Regions from separate parts of the Mesorhizobium sp. BR1-1-15 genome, predicted to be linked through region 1. Evidence: riboswitches for the same ligand, from Rfam matches in the RefSeq annotation. Region 1 holds a riboswitch; the other holds the start of a gene.
The links. A riboswitch is a leader RNA that binds a small molecule or an ion and turns the genes downstream of it on or off. The one in region 1 is predicted to bind cobalamin.

Region 1 (7,491 bases):
TCCAGCCGGTGACCGGCTTGCCGCGAACGAGGATCTCGCCGTTGGTCGGCTTGACCGCGCCGGCGAGGATCTTGATCAGCGTCGACTTGCCGGCGCCATTGTCGCCGATCAGTCCGACCACCTCGCCGCGGTCGACGCTGAGATTGACCCCGCCAAGCGCGTAAACCTGGCCGTAGGATTTCGTGATGTCGCGCAGTTCGATGATGCGTTCGGCCATCGGGTCCTCGCTTGCTTGTCGCATGCCGGGCCTCGCCGGCGGTCCCGCCGGCCGGGCCTGAGCCCCCGGCCGGCGGCTTGGGAGGTCAGCGCAGTGCCTGCTTGGCCAGTTCGGCGACGATCTTGTAATTCTCAGGCGTGACGAAGCCGGCGCCGGTATCGACATTCATCGGTGCCAGCCCCAGCACCACTTGCTGGCAGAGGCTGAGGATCGGCAGATAGCCCTGCATGAACGGCTGCTGATCGGCGGTCAGCTGCACCCAGCCGCCCTTGAAGGCCTCGACGATCTGCGGGCTGGTGTCGAAGCCGAAATTGAAGATGTCGCCCGGCTTCCGGCCCGCCGCCGTCATATAGGTCTGGACGTTGCCGAGCATCTGTCCGCCGGGGTAGCCGACGGCCTTTACGCCGGGGTTGTTGAGCAAGGCGGCGGTGATCACCGGGATCGCCAGATTCGGATCGGCCGCCCATTCGGTTGCGGAATTGATTTGAACGACATCGATGCCGGCCTCTTTCAAGGCGGAGACGGTTCCTCGCTCGCGGGCGCCGCGGCTCTCATTCTCGAACGGGCCGATCATGATTGCCTTGTCACCGGCCTTGAGCTTGGCCAGCTTGAAGGCTTCCGCGCCGAGCGCGCGGCCCTGCTGTTCCTGCTGCGCGCCGACATAGCCGCCGCCGAAGGCCGTCACCACCGTCGGCACCGGCACGTTCTGGTACATCATCTTGATGCCGTCCTTATGCGCTTGTTCGGCCAGCGGCATGATGGCGGCGTCGCCGGGGTGGCCCATCATGGCAATACCGTTGGGCTTGACGGCGACCGCCTCGCGCAGCTGCTGGACCATTTTTTCGATGTCCCAGCCTGAGAAGATGTAATCCACTTTCGGTCCGAGATCGGCCGCAGCCTGCTTGGCGCCATTGTAGACAATGGTGCCGAAAGCGTCGCCCTCGGCGCCGCCGACGAAGAAACGGATGTGGACGTCCTTGCACCATTGCGCGTCGAGCGCCTGTGCCGGCAAGGTGGAGATGGCGGCGGCGAGCGCCGTGGCGGTCGCCACCACGGTCGTGCGCAGAAGTGTCGTTCTCTTGGCGATGCTCATGCACGTTCCTCCCTTTTGTCCTCGCGAGCGAGGGTTTCGACATCTGCTTCGGCAATCCCGTCCGGCTCCTCCCGCCGGCCAATCCTCACGTCGGGTTCGGCAGGTAGCTCAGGCCTCCCCTGCATTGCTGGAGGTATTCCAGCGCGCGGACCTGGCCTGTCATTTCAAGATCGTCGCGATAGACCGGGTCGTGCCAACCTTCGATGTCGATGGCGCCCTTGTATCCGGCCAGCCGCAATTCGCTGATCACCCGCGTCCAGTCGCTGTCGCCGAAGCCGGGCGTGCGCATCTGCACGAAGGGCAGGCGGCCGAAGACGCCGTGCTCGCGTATGACATCCCAGCGCACCGTCGCGTCCTTGCCGTGGACATGGAAGATGCGATGCGCCCATTTGCGGATCTGCGGGATCGGGTCGATCAGATAGACCAACTGATGGCAGGGCTCCCATTCCAGACCCAGATTCTCATCCGGCAATTCGTTGAACATCAGTTCCCAGGCGTCCGGATTATGGGCGATGTTCCAGTCGCCGGCGGCCCAGTTGCCATCCATGGCGCAATTCTCGAAGGCGATGCGCACGCCCTTGTCGGCCGCGCGTTTGGCCAATTCGCCCCAGACTTCGCGGTAGCGCGGCAGGCTGTCGGTCAGCGGCTTGCCGCGGATGCGGCCGGTAAAACCGCTGACCAGATTGGTGCCGAACAGATGCGCGCTGTCGATCGCCGTTTCCCAGGCCTTGAGCACGCCGCGGTCGGTGTCGCCGCTCTCGAGTGGATTGCCGAACACGCCGATCGAGCTGACGCTGACATCGGCATCGCCGATCGCGTCGCGGATCTCGCCGGCGAGCCGCCCCAGGTCCTTGCCGCCCAGCGTCTGCCAGAAGAAGGGCTGGACGCTCTCGAAACCGAGCGGCAGGATCTGCCTGATATAGGCGGCCGGATCTTCGAGATTGGCCCGCACCATGGTGCCGATCCTGATGTCGAGAAGCGGGTCCGCCATGGTCATCCTTCCTGCCTGGGGATTTCGATCCGGCGCCCGGTCTCGGCGCTTTCGATGGCCGCGAAAACCATGGCCAGGCTCTTGATATTGTCGGCGCCGCGCGTCTCCGGCTCGGTGCCGGTTTCCACGGCGCGGACGAAATCTTCCATGACGCCGAGATGCCCGCCGATGCGGTCGGCAGGGTCGAGCGGCGGCACCGCTACCGGCACGACCTTGTCGAGCAGGCCTTCGCGTTCCGGCAGCACGGCTTCGGCCTTCAACTCGTCATGCCCATCCCAGGTCAGGCTGCCGCGTTCGCCGACGATGCGCCAGCTGCCTTCCCAACTGGTGCGAAAACCGTCGGCGCACCAGCTGCCGCGGTAAGTGAACATCTTGCCCTGGCCGAGCTCGAAGGTGGCGCTTGCCGACGATCCCTGCCGGTACCAGGAATTGGACGGCTCCCATTCCCGGCAATACACTTCGGTCGGCTCGCCATCGACCATGTAGCGGGCGGCGTCGAATGTATGGATCGCCATGTCGAGCAGCAGCACATGGCGCATGCCTTCGCGGAAACCGCCGAAATGCGGCGCAATGAAAAAATCGGCATGGATGCTGGTCGCAGCGCCGATGGCGCCGGAGCCGAGGAAGCGCCGGATGCGCCGGACGTTGGCGACGTAGCGGCGGTTCTGCACCACGGCATGGACGCGTCGCGCGCGCCGCGCATCGTCGATGATGGCGCGCGCATTGTCCGGGCTGTCGGCCAGCGGCTTTTCCGTCAACAGATGACAGCCATGGGCAAAGGCCGAATTCGCCACGGCGCGACGGGCGGCAGGCACGACCACGTCGAACACCGCATCGGGTCTGGTCTGGGAGAGAACGACGTCGAGATCGGTCCCGATCGCGACCCCGGCGAGGTCGTATTCGCGTGCCCGCTGGCGCGCCCTGTCGGCGTCGAGGTCGACGAGACCGACGATCTTGACGGCAGGGGATTGGCTGATGGCCTCGAGCCAGGTTTTGCTCATGGCTCCGCACCCGACCAGGACGACGTGCATCATCCAGCGCTCCTCCGGCCAACCCCTCCTGGCTGGCACCCACGGCAGTCCGTAAATGACTTCCGTAAACGTTTACGATGACACACCCGATGGCATATATTGTCAATCGGATTTGTACCGTCGGCTCTGAAACGCCTTGGCCGCACGACCGGCTGGTGCTAGCCAGAAGCAGGAGGGGGAGGTCTTGGCGTCCAGCATTCACGATCTTGCGCGGCACCTGAACATTTCGATCGGTACAGTCTCGCGCGCGCTTAACGGGCGCGCCGACGTGAACGCCGAGACACGCCAGCGCGTGCTCGAGGCGGCCCGGAAGCTCAATTATTCACCGAACCACTCGGGCAGGAACCTACGCCGCGGCACCACCCATGCCGTGGCTTTCATGCTGCAGCCGCATCCGGGCGACCAGCAGTATGGCGAGCCGTTCTTCATTCCGTTCCTCACCGGACTGCAAGCGACATTGGCCGAGTGCGGGCTGGACCTGATCATCGTCATGGGCGCGCCGGCGGATTATCAACAGGAGCGGCTGCGCCGCGTCGTCGAGACGCGTCGTGCCGATGCCGTCGTACTGGCCTGGACGCGGCGCGAGGACGATCGCATCGACTATCTGAGCAAGGCCGGCTTTCCCTTCGCGACGCTCGGCCGAAGCCGGTCCGGCGACGACAGCTATCCCTCTCTGGATCTGGATTTCGAGAAGGCGGGCGCCGATGCGGTCGACCGGCTGGTTGCGCGTGGCCACCGCCGCATCGCCGCCATCCGGCCGTCGCTTGACCTGAATTTCGGTTATCTGTTTCTGGAGGGTTATTGCAAGGCGCTGCGGCGGCACGGCATCGAAGTCGATCCCGGCCTGATTGTGGACGGTTTTATCAACGAAGCCGGTGGCTACGCGGTGACACCGCAAGTCATGCGGTCGAAGGATCCGCCGACCGCGATTATCTTCAACAACGACTCGATGGCGCTCGGCGGCTGCAAAGCGCTCGCCGAAATGGGGATCAAGCCCGGGCAGGATGTCGCGGTGATCGTCATCGTCGACACGCCGCTCTGCCGTTATTTCTCGCCGGCGCTGACCGGCTTTCGTCCGAGCCTTGACCCGATGGGGCGGCGGCTCGGCGAAATCCTGCTCGCCTCGCTCCCGGCTTTCGCCGGCGCGAAAGGGCCAGAGATCATTCGCGAGGTCTGGCCGCTGGAACTGGTGGCGCGCGATAGTGATTGACCACACGTTTGTATCGTTATAACAGAACATGCATCGACCTTGCCTCGACGCTGCCTGCATCCTAGGCTGCGACTCGTGATGGTCCCCGCGCCGCAAGGCGAGGGGTGAAAAGGGAACATGGTGAGGCCCGATTTTCGGGTCGAAGCCATGGCTGCCCCCGCAACTGTAAGCGGCGAGCAAAATCCGAGAAGCCACTGGCCGGCAAGGCTGGGAAGGCAGGATGGCGCAACGACCCGCGAGCCAGGAGACCTGCCATCTGCATGGGTTGACCGGACGGGGTGTGCCGGGAGGAGACGCGGGGTTCGGTCTTGTCGACCGGTTCAAGCCAGCTTCCTTCCGTCGCCATTTTTGAAAGTGACGGAAGTTGGACGGCTCCATCGATCGCATTCACTGCATTCCCATGCATCGCATCATCGTGTGCACGCTTTGCCGCGATATCGCCACCGAGGTGAATTCAGGCCAGCGTCCGGCAGGATTGGCAAGCAAGACGCTGGCCCGTATTCCGGCAGGCCCTGCAAGGAATTGCCCATGACCGCGCCGCTTCTCGAGGCCCGCGACCTGGCCGCGGCGGCGGATGGCCTGCATCTGGTGCATCCGGTCAGCCTTTCGGTGGCGGCGGGCGACCGTCTCGCCATCATCGGTCCCAACGGCGCCGGCAAGACGACATTGCTGCGCATGCTGTCGGGCATGCTGCGGCCGAGTTCGGGAGAAGTGAAGCTCACCGGGCGCCTGCTGGACAGGATTTCGACCGCCGAGCGGGCGCTGCACATCGCCGTCGTCGGCCAGACCGATCAACCGGATCCACGGCTGGCGGTGATCGATTATGTCGAGCTCGGCCGGGTTCCGCATACCGGCCGCAGGCACAGGAGCGAGGAACGCGACATTGTCGTCGAGGCGCTGCGCCGGACCGGGCTGTTGCCGCTGCTTGGCCGCACCATCGGCTCGCTGTCGGGCGGCGAGCGCCAGCGCGCCCAGCTTGCCCGCGCCATCGCACAGGAGCCGAAGATCCTGTTCCTCGACGAGCCGACCAACCATCTCGACCCGCGGGCGCGCAGCGAGTTGCTCGAACTGGTTGCAGGCCTCGGCATGACCGTGATCGCGGTGCTGCACGATCTGGCGCTGGTGACGCCTTTCGCCACCAGGGTCGCGGTGATGAGCCATGGCCGGTTGCATGTGCTGGCGCCGCCACGCGAAGCACTCACCCAGCAGCTGATCCGCGAGATCTTCGGTATCGACGTCTTTAGGTTGCGCCACCCGACGGAGGACCGCGAGCTGACGGTGTTCGAGGTTCCGAACCGTGCCGCGCCATCTTCGTGATCGAAGCCATTTCCGGCAGATCCTGTTCAACAAGGAGCAACATCCGTGAAACGCCTTGCCGTGTCTCTTGCCTTCTCCCTGCTCGGCTCTACGGCCTTCGCCTTTCCGGTGACGGTCGACAGCTGCGGCAAGCCGCTGACCTTCGACGCGCCTCCAAAGCGCGCCGTCATTCACGATCTCAACATGGCCGAGATGGCCTTCGCACTGAAGCTGCAGCCGTCGATCGTCGGCCTGACCGGCATCACTGGATGGTACAAGGTCACTCCCGAATTCAAGGCCGAACAGAGCTCGATCCCCGAACTGGCGCCCAAATATCCGACGCTGGAAAACCTGGTCGCTGTCGAGCCCGACTTCTTCTTCGCCGGCTGGTATTACGGCATGAAGCCGGGCGGCGAGGTGACGCCCGATACGCTGGCGCCACACGGCATCAAGACCCTGGTGCTGACGGAAAGCTGCGTCCATCTCGACAAGAACCGGCCTGCCGCTTCGATGGACCTGCTCTATGGCGATGTCGAGAAGCTGGGCAAGATCTTCGGCAAGGAGGCCGAAGCGGATAAGCTCGTCTCCGGCTGGAAGGCGCAGCTCGCCGAAATCACGGCCAAGGTCGGCGACCGCAGGGGAACGCGCGTCTTCCTCTATGATTCCGGCGAGGACAAGCCGTTCACATCAGGCAAGTTCGCCATTCCCAACGCCATGATTTCCGCGGCCGGCGGCGACAACATCATGGCCGACATGGACACCAGCTGGGGCAACACGGATTGGGAGACGGTGGCCTCGCGCAATCCGCAATTCCTCATCCTGCTCGACTATCAGGATGGCGGCGGCTACCGGAAGCTGCTCGATTTCCTGAAAGCGCATCCGGCAATGAAGGAGACGGACGCGGTCAGGAACGAACGCTTCGCGGCGCTTCGCTATGCCGAACTGACCCCCGGACCGGCCAACATCGAAGCGATCGGCAAGATCGCCAGGGCGATGCATCCGGAAGCATTTTAACCGGGAACATGACTTTGCGGCACAAGGCATTCCTATTGGCCATGACGGCGGCGGCGTTGGCAATCGCCGCGTTCGCGCTGCTGTCGATCGCCTATGGCTCGACGATGATTCCGTTGGGCGACGTCGTTGCAGCACTTGGCCATGCGATCGGATTGAAGGGGCATGACGTGTCCGGCCCGGTCGGCAGGATCGTCGTCGACCTCAGATTGCCGCGCATAATCCTGGCCATCTGTGTCGGCGGCGGCCTGGGCGTGGTCGGCGCGCTGTTACAGACGGTGACGCGCAACGATCTTGCCGATCCGTTCCTGTTCGGCCTCTCGTCGGGAGCCGCCGCCGGCGCTGTCTCCGTCATCACCGTCTTCGGCGACAGTTTCGGGATCTGGACGCTACCGATCGCTGCGTTCACCGGCGGTATTCTGGCGGCTTGCGTTGTGCTTTTGCTGGTTGCGCGGGTGAGGGGACAAGGCCCCGAACGGCTGATCCTCGCCGGACTTGCGGTCTCCTTCATGTTCACCGCATTGACCAATTACCTGGTCTTTGCCGGTGACCAGCGCGCCGCCCATTCGGTGCTGTTCTGGACGATGGGCGGGCTCGGCCTTGCGCGGTGGGACAATATCTGGCTGGGTGCGCTTGGGGCCG
Region 2 (7,491 bases), on a different contig from region 1:
GAAAGTCACCACTTCGATCAGATCGCGCGGCTCGACATGGATGGTGAGTTCGCCATAGGCGAACACTGCTTCATTGACGCGGCCAATCAATTTTTCGCCGAGATAGGTCGACAGTTCGCTCAGGGATGCGGCCATGGATTTACCGTTCGATCGTGCCGGTGCGGCGGATCTTCTTCTGCAGCAGAAGAATGCCATAGAGCAGCGCTTCGGCGCTCGGCGGACAGCCGGGCACATAGATGTCGACCGGCACGATGCGGTCGCAGCCGCGCACCACCGAATAGGAATAGTGGTAATAGCCGCCGCCATTGGCGCAGGAGCCCATCGAGATGACGTAGCGCGGCTCCGGCATCTGGTCGTAGACCTTGCGCAGCGCCGGGGCCATCTTGTTGGTCAGCGTGCCGGCAACGATCATGATGTCGGACTGGCGCGGAGACGCGCGAGGAGCAACACCGAACCGCTCCGAATCGTAGCGCGGCATCGAGGTGTGGATCATCTCGACGGCGCAGCAGGCGAGGCCGAAGGTCATGAACATCAGCGAGCCGCTGCGCGCCCAGGTGATCAGCGCCTCGGTCGAGGTGACGAGAAAGCCCTTGTCGGCGAGTTCATTGTTGATTTCGAGGAAGAACGGATCATCGGACCCAACCGGCCTGCCGGTATTGGGATCGATCAGACCCTTGGGCTTCGGCGCGACGAGCGTGCCGGAACTGTCGCTCAATCCCATTCGAGCGCTCCTTTTTTCCATTCATAGGCAAAGCCGATGGTCAGCACCGCCAAAAACACCATCATCGACCAGAAACCGAGCATGCCGATTTTCGAGAACGACACCGCCCACGGAAACAGGAAGGCCACTTCCAGGTCGAAGATGATGAACAGGATCGACACCAGGTAGAAGCGGATGTCGAACTTCATACGGGCGTCATCGAACGAGTTGAACCCGCATTCGTAGGCGGAAAGCTTTTCCGGGTCGGGATTGCGATAGGCCACCAGGAACGGCGCCACGATAAGCGCGACGCCGACAGCCGCCGCCACTGCGATAAACAGGACGATGGGCAGGTACGAACTGAGAAGTGCGTTCATGCTGCGGCTTTCCGTTGGCGCCAATCCATTTTGATTACAGCACCAGACCCTATTGCGGAAGCGTGACAGTTTAACCGCTGAACCGTTTTAAGGGGCCTTTGCTGCAACGCGGCGAGGGTTAGCGCAGCGCTTCCGGCGAAGCAAGTCAAACCTTGTTCAAAACACTGGCCTGGACGGCATAAGGGAAGAAACTGGTCCGATCCGCTCCTGTTTGATTTCCTTCGCTTTTTACTCCACTTTTCTCTCCTGACAGAGTTGCCGCCAAAACCCTGCTAGCATGGCCGGAATCAACTGTCCGAACGACGCTCAACAAGCCATCAGAGTCGCATCCGAATGAAGGAAAAGATCTCGCTTGCCACGGCCCGGCGTATCGCGCTCGCCGCCCAAGGGTTCACTGATCCCCGCCCCGCCGGCACGCCCGACCGACGCCACTTCGCCCGCGTGCTCTCGCGTACCGGCCTGCTGCAGATCGATTCCGTCAGCGCGGTGGTGCGCGCTCATTACATGCCGCTCTATTCGCGCCTTGGTCCCTACCCGTTCGCCTTGCTCGACAACGCCGCCGTCACGCGCAAGCGCACGGTTTTCGAATACTGGGCGCACGAGGCTTCCTTCCTGCCGGTCGAGACCTATCCGTTGATGCGTTGGCGCATGCAGCGCGCCGAGCGTGGCGATGAAATGTATCTGGGCCTGGCCAAATGGGGCCGTGAGCACGCCGCCTATATAGAAGAGATCTACCGCGAGGTCGCGGAGCGCGGCCCGATCGCCGCTTCCGCGCTCGAAGGCCAGAAAGGATCCGGCGGCTGGTGGGGCTGGAGCCACGCCAAGCATGCCTTCGAATGGCTGTTCTGGGCAGGACGCATCACCACCGCGCACCGCCGTGGCTTCGAACGCTTCTATGATTTGCCCGAGCGCGTACTGCCGCGGGCGATCCTCGATCTGCCGGTGCCGTCTGCCGAGGACGCGCATCGGGAATTGCTGCGGATATCCGCCCGCGCTCATGGCGTCGCGACAGCAAGCGACCTGCGCGACTATTTCCGCCTGTCGCCGGCCGACATGAAGGGCCGGCTGGAGGAGCTGGTTGAAACAGGCGAGCTGGTGCCGGTGCGTGTCGAGGGCTGGGACAAACCGGCTTACCTCCATAAGGAGGCCCGTATTCCACGAAAAATCGAGGCCCGCGCCTTGCTGGCGCCGTTCGATCCGGTCGTTTTCGAGCGCTCGCGCACGGAGCGGCTGTTCGATTTCCACTACCGCATAGAAATCTACACCCCTGCCGAAAAACGGCAATACGGCTATTACGTCCTGCCGTTCCTGCTCGGCGACAGGATCGTGGCGCGCGTCGACCTCAAGGCCGACCGGCCGGCCAGCGTGCTACGCGTCCACGCGGCCTATGCCGAGCCCAGCGCGCCGCCTGAAACCGCCGCGCAACTCTTCCAGGAATTGACGCAGATGCAGGGCTGGCTCGGCCTCGAACGGATCGAGGTTACGCCCGCCGGCGACCTTGGGCAGCCGCTCGCCGACATTGCCGTGTCGTAGACGCGCGTTGACACCGCCGCCTGCAAGAGCCTAAATCCATTCCAGACGGTCTCCTCTCGGCAAAGGGAGGAGCCAAGAGGGAATGCGGTGCGAAATCTCGATTTCAAATCCGCGGCTGTCCCCGCAACTGTAAGCGACGAGCCAAGGCCGAAAACCACTGGGACGGTCCCGGGAAGGCGGCACGAAGGCGATGACCCGCGAGCCAGGAGACCTGCCGTCTGAGACATAAGAATCCGATCGCCCGGCGGGTTTTCCGGGCAAGGAGCCCGATTTGGAACGCGACAGCAGTTTCCCGGCTGAAACAGCGGACATTTTGTCTGGCGATAGCGACTTGTCTGGCGATAGCGACGCCTTGGCCGGCGTCACTGTTATCATCTGCGCTTCCTGCCGCGACGAGACCGGTTCCGATGCCCATCCCCGCGCCGGCGAAGTTTTGGCTCAAGATACGCGCCAAGCCGCAACGGCCGACAATGTCCGTGTCCGCACCGTCGAATGCCTCGGCAACTGCAAGCGCCGTCTCAGTGCGGCGATTCTTCGCGACGGCTGCTGGAGTTATGTCTTCGGCGACCTGAACATCGCCAGCGGCGCCGATCTCGTCACCGGCGCGAAACTCTTCGCCGCTTCGACCAACGGCCTCATTCCGTGGCGTGGTCGCCCGGATTCCCTCAAGCGCGGCCTCGTCGCCCGCATTCCTCCCCTCGACATGCTGAAGGACTGATCATGACCGCCGCAGTTTCCGCCGCCACTCTCTCCCGCGTCCCCTGTACCGTGGTCACCGGCTTCCTGGGTGCCGGCAAGACCACGCTGGTCCGCCATCTCCTGGAGAACGCGGGCGGCAAGCGGATCGCCATCATCGTCAACGAATTCGGCGACATCGGAATCGACGGCGAGATCCTCAAGGGCTGCGGCATCGACACCTGCCCGGAGGAAAACATCGTCGAACTGGCCAATGGCTGCATCTGCTGCACCGTCGCCGACGATTTCGTCCCGGCGCTCGACCAGATCCTGTCGCTGACGCCGAAGGTCGACCACATCCTGATCGAGACCTCAGGCTTGGCTCTGCCCAAGCCGCTGGTCCAGGCCTTCCAGTGGCCGACAGTGAAGAGCCGGGTGACAGTCGACGGCGTAATCGCCGTGGTCGACGGTCCGGCATTGGCCGAGGGGCGCGTCGCCAACGACATGGACGCCCTGCAGGCGCAACGCGCGCAGGACCAGACACTGGACCACGACGACCCCGTCGAGGAGGTGTTCGAGGACCAGATCGCCTGCGCCGACCTCATCATCCTGTCGAAGAGCGACCTGATGGATGCCGCAGGTTCGGCTCGCGCCAACGCCATCATTGGCGAACACTCCGCCCGCGCCGTGAAGGTCGTGCCGACGGCTCATGGCAAGGTCGATCCGTCCGTGCTGCTCGGGCTAGGCCTCGCCGTCGAGGACGACATCGAGAACCGCAAGTCCCATCATGACGGCGCCTTCGACCACGAGCACGACGACTTCGATACGTTCATCGTCGACATCCCCTCGATCGCCAACCCGGACGACCTGGCAAAGCGCGTCGCGACCGCCGCCGAACAGGAGAACGTGCTGCGGGTGAAAGGCTTCGTCGAGGTCGGCGGCAAGCCGATGCGGCTGTTGCTGCAGGCGGTCGGTCCGCGCGTCAATCATTATTATGACCGCGCCTGGACGGCTGACGACGACCGCCGCTCGCGCCTGGTCGTCATCGGCCTCAAGGGGCTGAACCGCCCGGCGATCGAGCATATCCTCGCCGGCTGAGGCAACACCGACCGCGATGCACATCCTCACCACCACATCCGCCTCGCTCGACGATCTCGCCGAGCCGGTCGATCTGCGGCAGACGCCGGCGGAAATGGTGGCGCTGTCCTTCACGGACAGCGACCTGGCCGGACTGGCAGCGGCCTGGAAAGGCGACGCCGATCGGCTGCCCACGATGCGGCTGGCCGCGCTGCGCGACCTGCGCCACCCCATGTCCGTCGACCTCTGGATCGACAGCGTCGCCCGTCACGCCAAAGTCATTCTGGTGCGTATTCTCGGCGGTTACGAGTGGTGGCGCTACGGCTGCGACCAGTTGGCCGTGGTTGCCCGTGAGCGCGGCATAAAGCTGGCACTACTTCCCGGTGAAAGCCACGACGAGGATATCAGGCTGATCGAAGCCTCGACGCTGCCGCGCGAGGAACTGGACGGGCTGCTCAATTATTTCCGCCAGGGCGGCCCGGCCAATATGAGCGCGCTGGTGCGCAGGCTGGCGCGGTTGGCGGGGTCTGATGGCGAGATTGCCGAGCCGGTAAGCGTGCCGAAAGCCGGGTTTTATGAGCCGGGGCGCGGAGTCGTGGAGAAGCCGTACTTATCGAATGTTGACGATCCTTCACACCCCCCTCTGTCCGGCAGGACATCTCCTCCGCAAGGGGGGAGATCGGCTGTCATCAAGGCCGGCTCCTCTTCTGTCCCCTTGGACAGGGATTTATCTCGACCATCCGCGATAGGCGAAATCGTCGATGAAAGAGCAATCTCCCCCCTTGCGGGGGAGATGTCCGGTAGGACAGAGGGGGGTGTGACGGAACTCGACGCCGGCAACGTCAACCCACCCGTGATTCCCATCCTCTTCTACCGCTCGATGCTGCTCGCCGCCGATGTCGCGCCGATCGACGCGCTTTTCGAGGCGCTACGGCAGCGCGACATGCTCCCCGTCCCCATCTTCGTCTCCAGCCTGAAAGACCCGGAATCTCTGGCTTTTGTTGAAACCGCGATTGCCCAGCTCAAGCCCGCCGCCATCATCACCGCGACCGCTTTCGCGTCCGGCGCCGAACCCGGCGTCGAAACCCTGTTCGACCGCGCCGGCGTTCCCGTCTTCCAGGTCATCGTCGCCACCACCCGCCGCGACGTATGGGAGAAGAACCAGCGCGGGCTGGCGCCCGCCGACCTCGCCATGCATGTCGTTCTGCCCGAACTGGACGGCCGCATCCTCGCCGGCGCCGTTTCGTTCAAGGGCGAAAGCGAGACCGACCCGGCGCTCGGCCACCGCGCCTTTGCCAACCGGCCGGAGCCCGATCGCGTCGAACAGGTGGCGGACCGGGTCGCGGCCTTCATCAGGCTTCGGGAAACGCCGCGCGCCGAGCGCAAGCTCGCCATTCTGATCCCCGATTACCCAAGCGCTCCCGGCCGCACCGGCTATGCGGTCGGGTTGGACGTGCCGTCCAGCGTGCTGGCGATGCTGCACGACCTCAAGGAACAGGGCTATGCGGTTGAGGGAATTCCCCAAACGTCGCGTGCGTTGGTGGATGCGCTGGAGCGCGGCAAGGCTGGGTTGGAGTTGGATGAGTACCTTGCCTTCTTAACGGAATTGCCGGGCGCAGCAATTGCTGCCGTAGAAGCAGCTTGGGGCAAAGCCGAAGGCGAGACAGGTTTGCGCGAGGCACCCCCCTCTGTCCTGCCGGACATCTCCCCCGCAAGGGGGAAGAGTACGCCGTCATCTCTGTCTTCGCCAATCTCCAACGTTGCAAGAGTAGCTCCAGCGTCGAAACTGCCAATCTCCCCCCTTGCGGGGGAGATCTCCGGCAGGACAGATGGGGGTGTTCAAGCGCTGCCCGCCGCCAAATTCCCCTTCCGCGCCGCGACCTTCGGCAACATCACCGTGGCGCTGGCTCCAGACCGCGGCCGCTCGGCCGACCGCCGCGCCGACTATCACGACCCGACGCTGCCGCCGCGCCATGCATTGCTCGCCTTCGGCCTGTGGCTGCGCAAATTGCTCGGCGTCCATGCGCTCATCCATGTTGGCGCGCATGGCACGCTGGAATGGCTGCCGGGCAAGACGGTTGCGCTTTCGCAAAGCTGCTTCCCCGAGATCGTCACCGGTCCCCTGCCCGTCATCTATCCCTTTATCGTCTCCAATCCCGGCGAGGCGGCGCAGGCGAAGCGGCGGATCGCCGCCGTCACGCTCGGCCATCTGCCGCCGCCGCTCACCGGCGCCGGATTGGACAAGAACCAGCACAGGCTCGAACGGCTGGTCGACGAATACGCCCAGGCTGACGGTCTCGACCGCCGCCGCCGCGACCGTCTGGCCAGTCTGATCGTCGAAACCGCGCAGACGACGGGCCTCGCCGCGGAGGCCGGCGTTGCCCGCACCGACGCGCCGGACGAGGCCCTGCGCCGCATCGATGCCTGGCTCTGCGACCTGAAGGATTTCGCTATCAAGGATGGGCTGCATGTCTACGGCCGCGCGCCCGACGAAGAGCCCGACCTTATGCGCCGGCAAAGCGCCGAGGCCGAAAAGGCCGCCCTTCTTGCCGCGCTCGACGGTCGTCATGTCACCGCGGGCCCGGCCGGCGCGCCCGCGCGCGGGCGTTCCGACGTTCTGCCCACCGGCCGCAACCTGTTCACGTCGGACCCGCGCGCCATGCCGACGCCGACGGCTTACGACATCGGCAAGGCTGCCGCCGAGGAAGTGGTGCGCGCCTATATGCAATCGCATGGCGACTGGCCGCGCTCGCTGATCATCGACCTCTGGGGTTCGGCGTCTTTGCGCACCGGCGGCGAGGAGATCGCGCAGGGGCTTTCGCTGATGGGCTGCCGCCCGCAATGGGATGCCGCCACAGGCCGCGTCACCGGCATCGAGGTGTTGGCGCCGGCAGCGCTTGGCCACCCGCGCGTCGACGTCACCTGGCGCATATCGGGCCTGTTCCGCGACATGTTCCCGACCCAGATCGCGCTGATCGATGCCGCTGCCAACGCCGTTGCCGCGCGCGACGAGGACGATTCGGAAAATCCGCTCGCCGCAAGGACCCGCGCCGAGGGCAAGATCAGCCCGCGCATCTTTGGCACCTCGCCTGGCACTTACGGCGCTGGCGTCGAGGAAATCCTGTCGAG

Region 2: linked by a shared signal. The riboswitch ahead of LB541_RS24555 (DUF1636 family protein) and the one ahead of LB541_RS21075 (ABC transporter ATP-binding protein) in region 1 are both predicted to bind cobalamin.

What each region holds. Positions count from the first base shown of each region.
Region 1 covers NZ_JAIUIF010000013.1:62,264-69,754, forward strand. The annotation lists gene LB541_RS21050 (ATP-binding cassette domain-containing protein) at 1-217, opposite strand, end outside; gene LB541_RS21055 (substrate-binding domain-containing protein) at 303-1,310, opposite strand; gene LB541_RS21060 (sugar phosphate isomerase/epimerase family protein) at 1,396-2,301, opposite strand; gene LB541_RS21065 (Gfo/Idh/MocA family protein) at 2,304-3,335, opposite strand; gene LB541_RS21070 (LacI family DNA-binding transcriptional regulator) at 3,517-4,542, shown strand; cobalamin riboswitch at 4,605-4,814, shown strand; gene LB541_RS21075 (ABC transporter ATP-binding protein) at 5,071-5,859, shown strand; gene LB541_RS21080 (ABC transporter substrate-binding protein) at 5,905-6,852, shown strand; gene LB541_RS21085 (FecCD family ABC transporter permease) at 6,861-7,491, shown strand, end outside.
Region 2 covers NZ_JAIUIF010000018.1:57,911-65,401, reverse strand. The annotation lists gene LB541_RS24575 (NADH-quinone oxidoreductase subunit C) at 1-135, opposite strand, end outside; gene LB541_RS24570 (NuoB/complex I 20 kDa subunit family protein) at 140-721, opposite strand; gene LB541_RS24565 (NADH-quinone oxidoreductase subunit A) at 712-1,077, opposite strand; gene LB541_RS24560 (winged helix-turn-helix domain-containing protein) at 1,411-2,610, shown strand; cobalamin riboswitch at 2,640-2,844, shown strand; gene LB541_RS24555 (DUF1636 family protein) at 2,882-3,328, shown strand; gene cobW (cobalamin biosynthesis protein CobW) at 3,331-4,383, shown strand; gene LB541_RS24545 (cobaltochelatase subunit CobN) at 4,400-7,491, shown strand, end outside.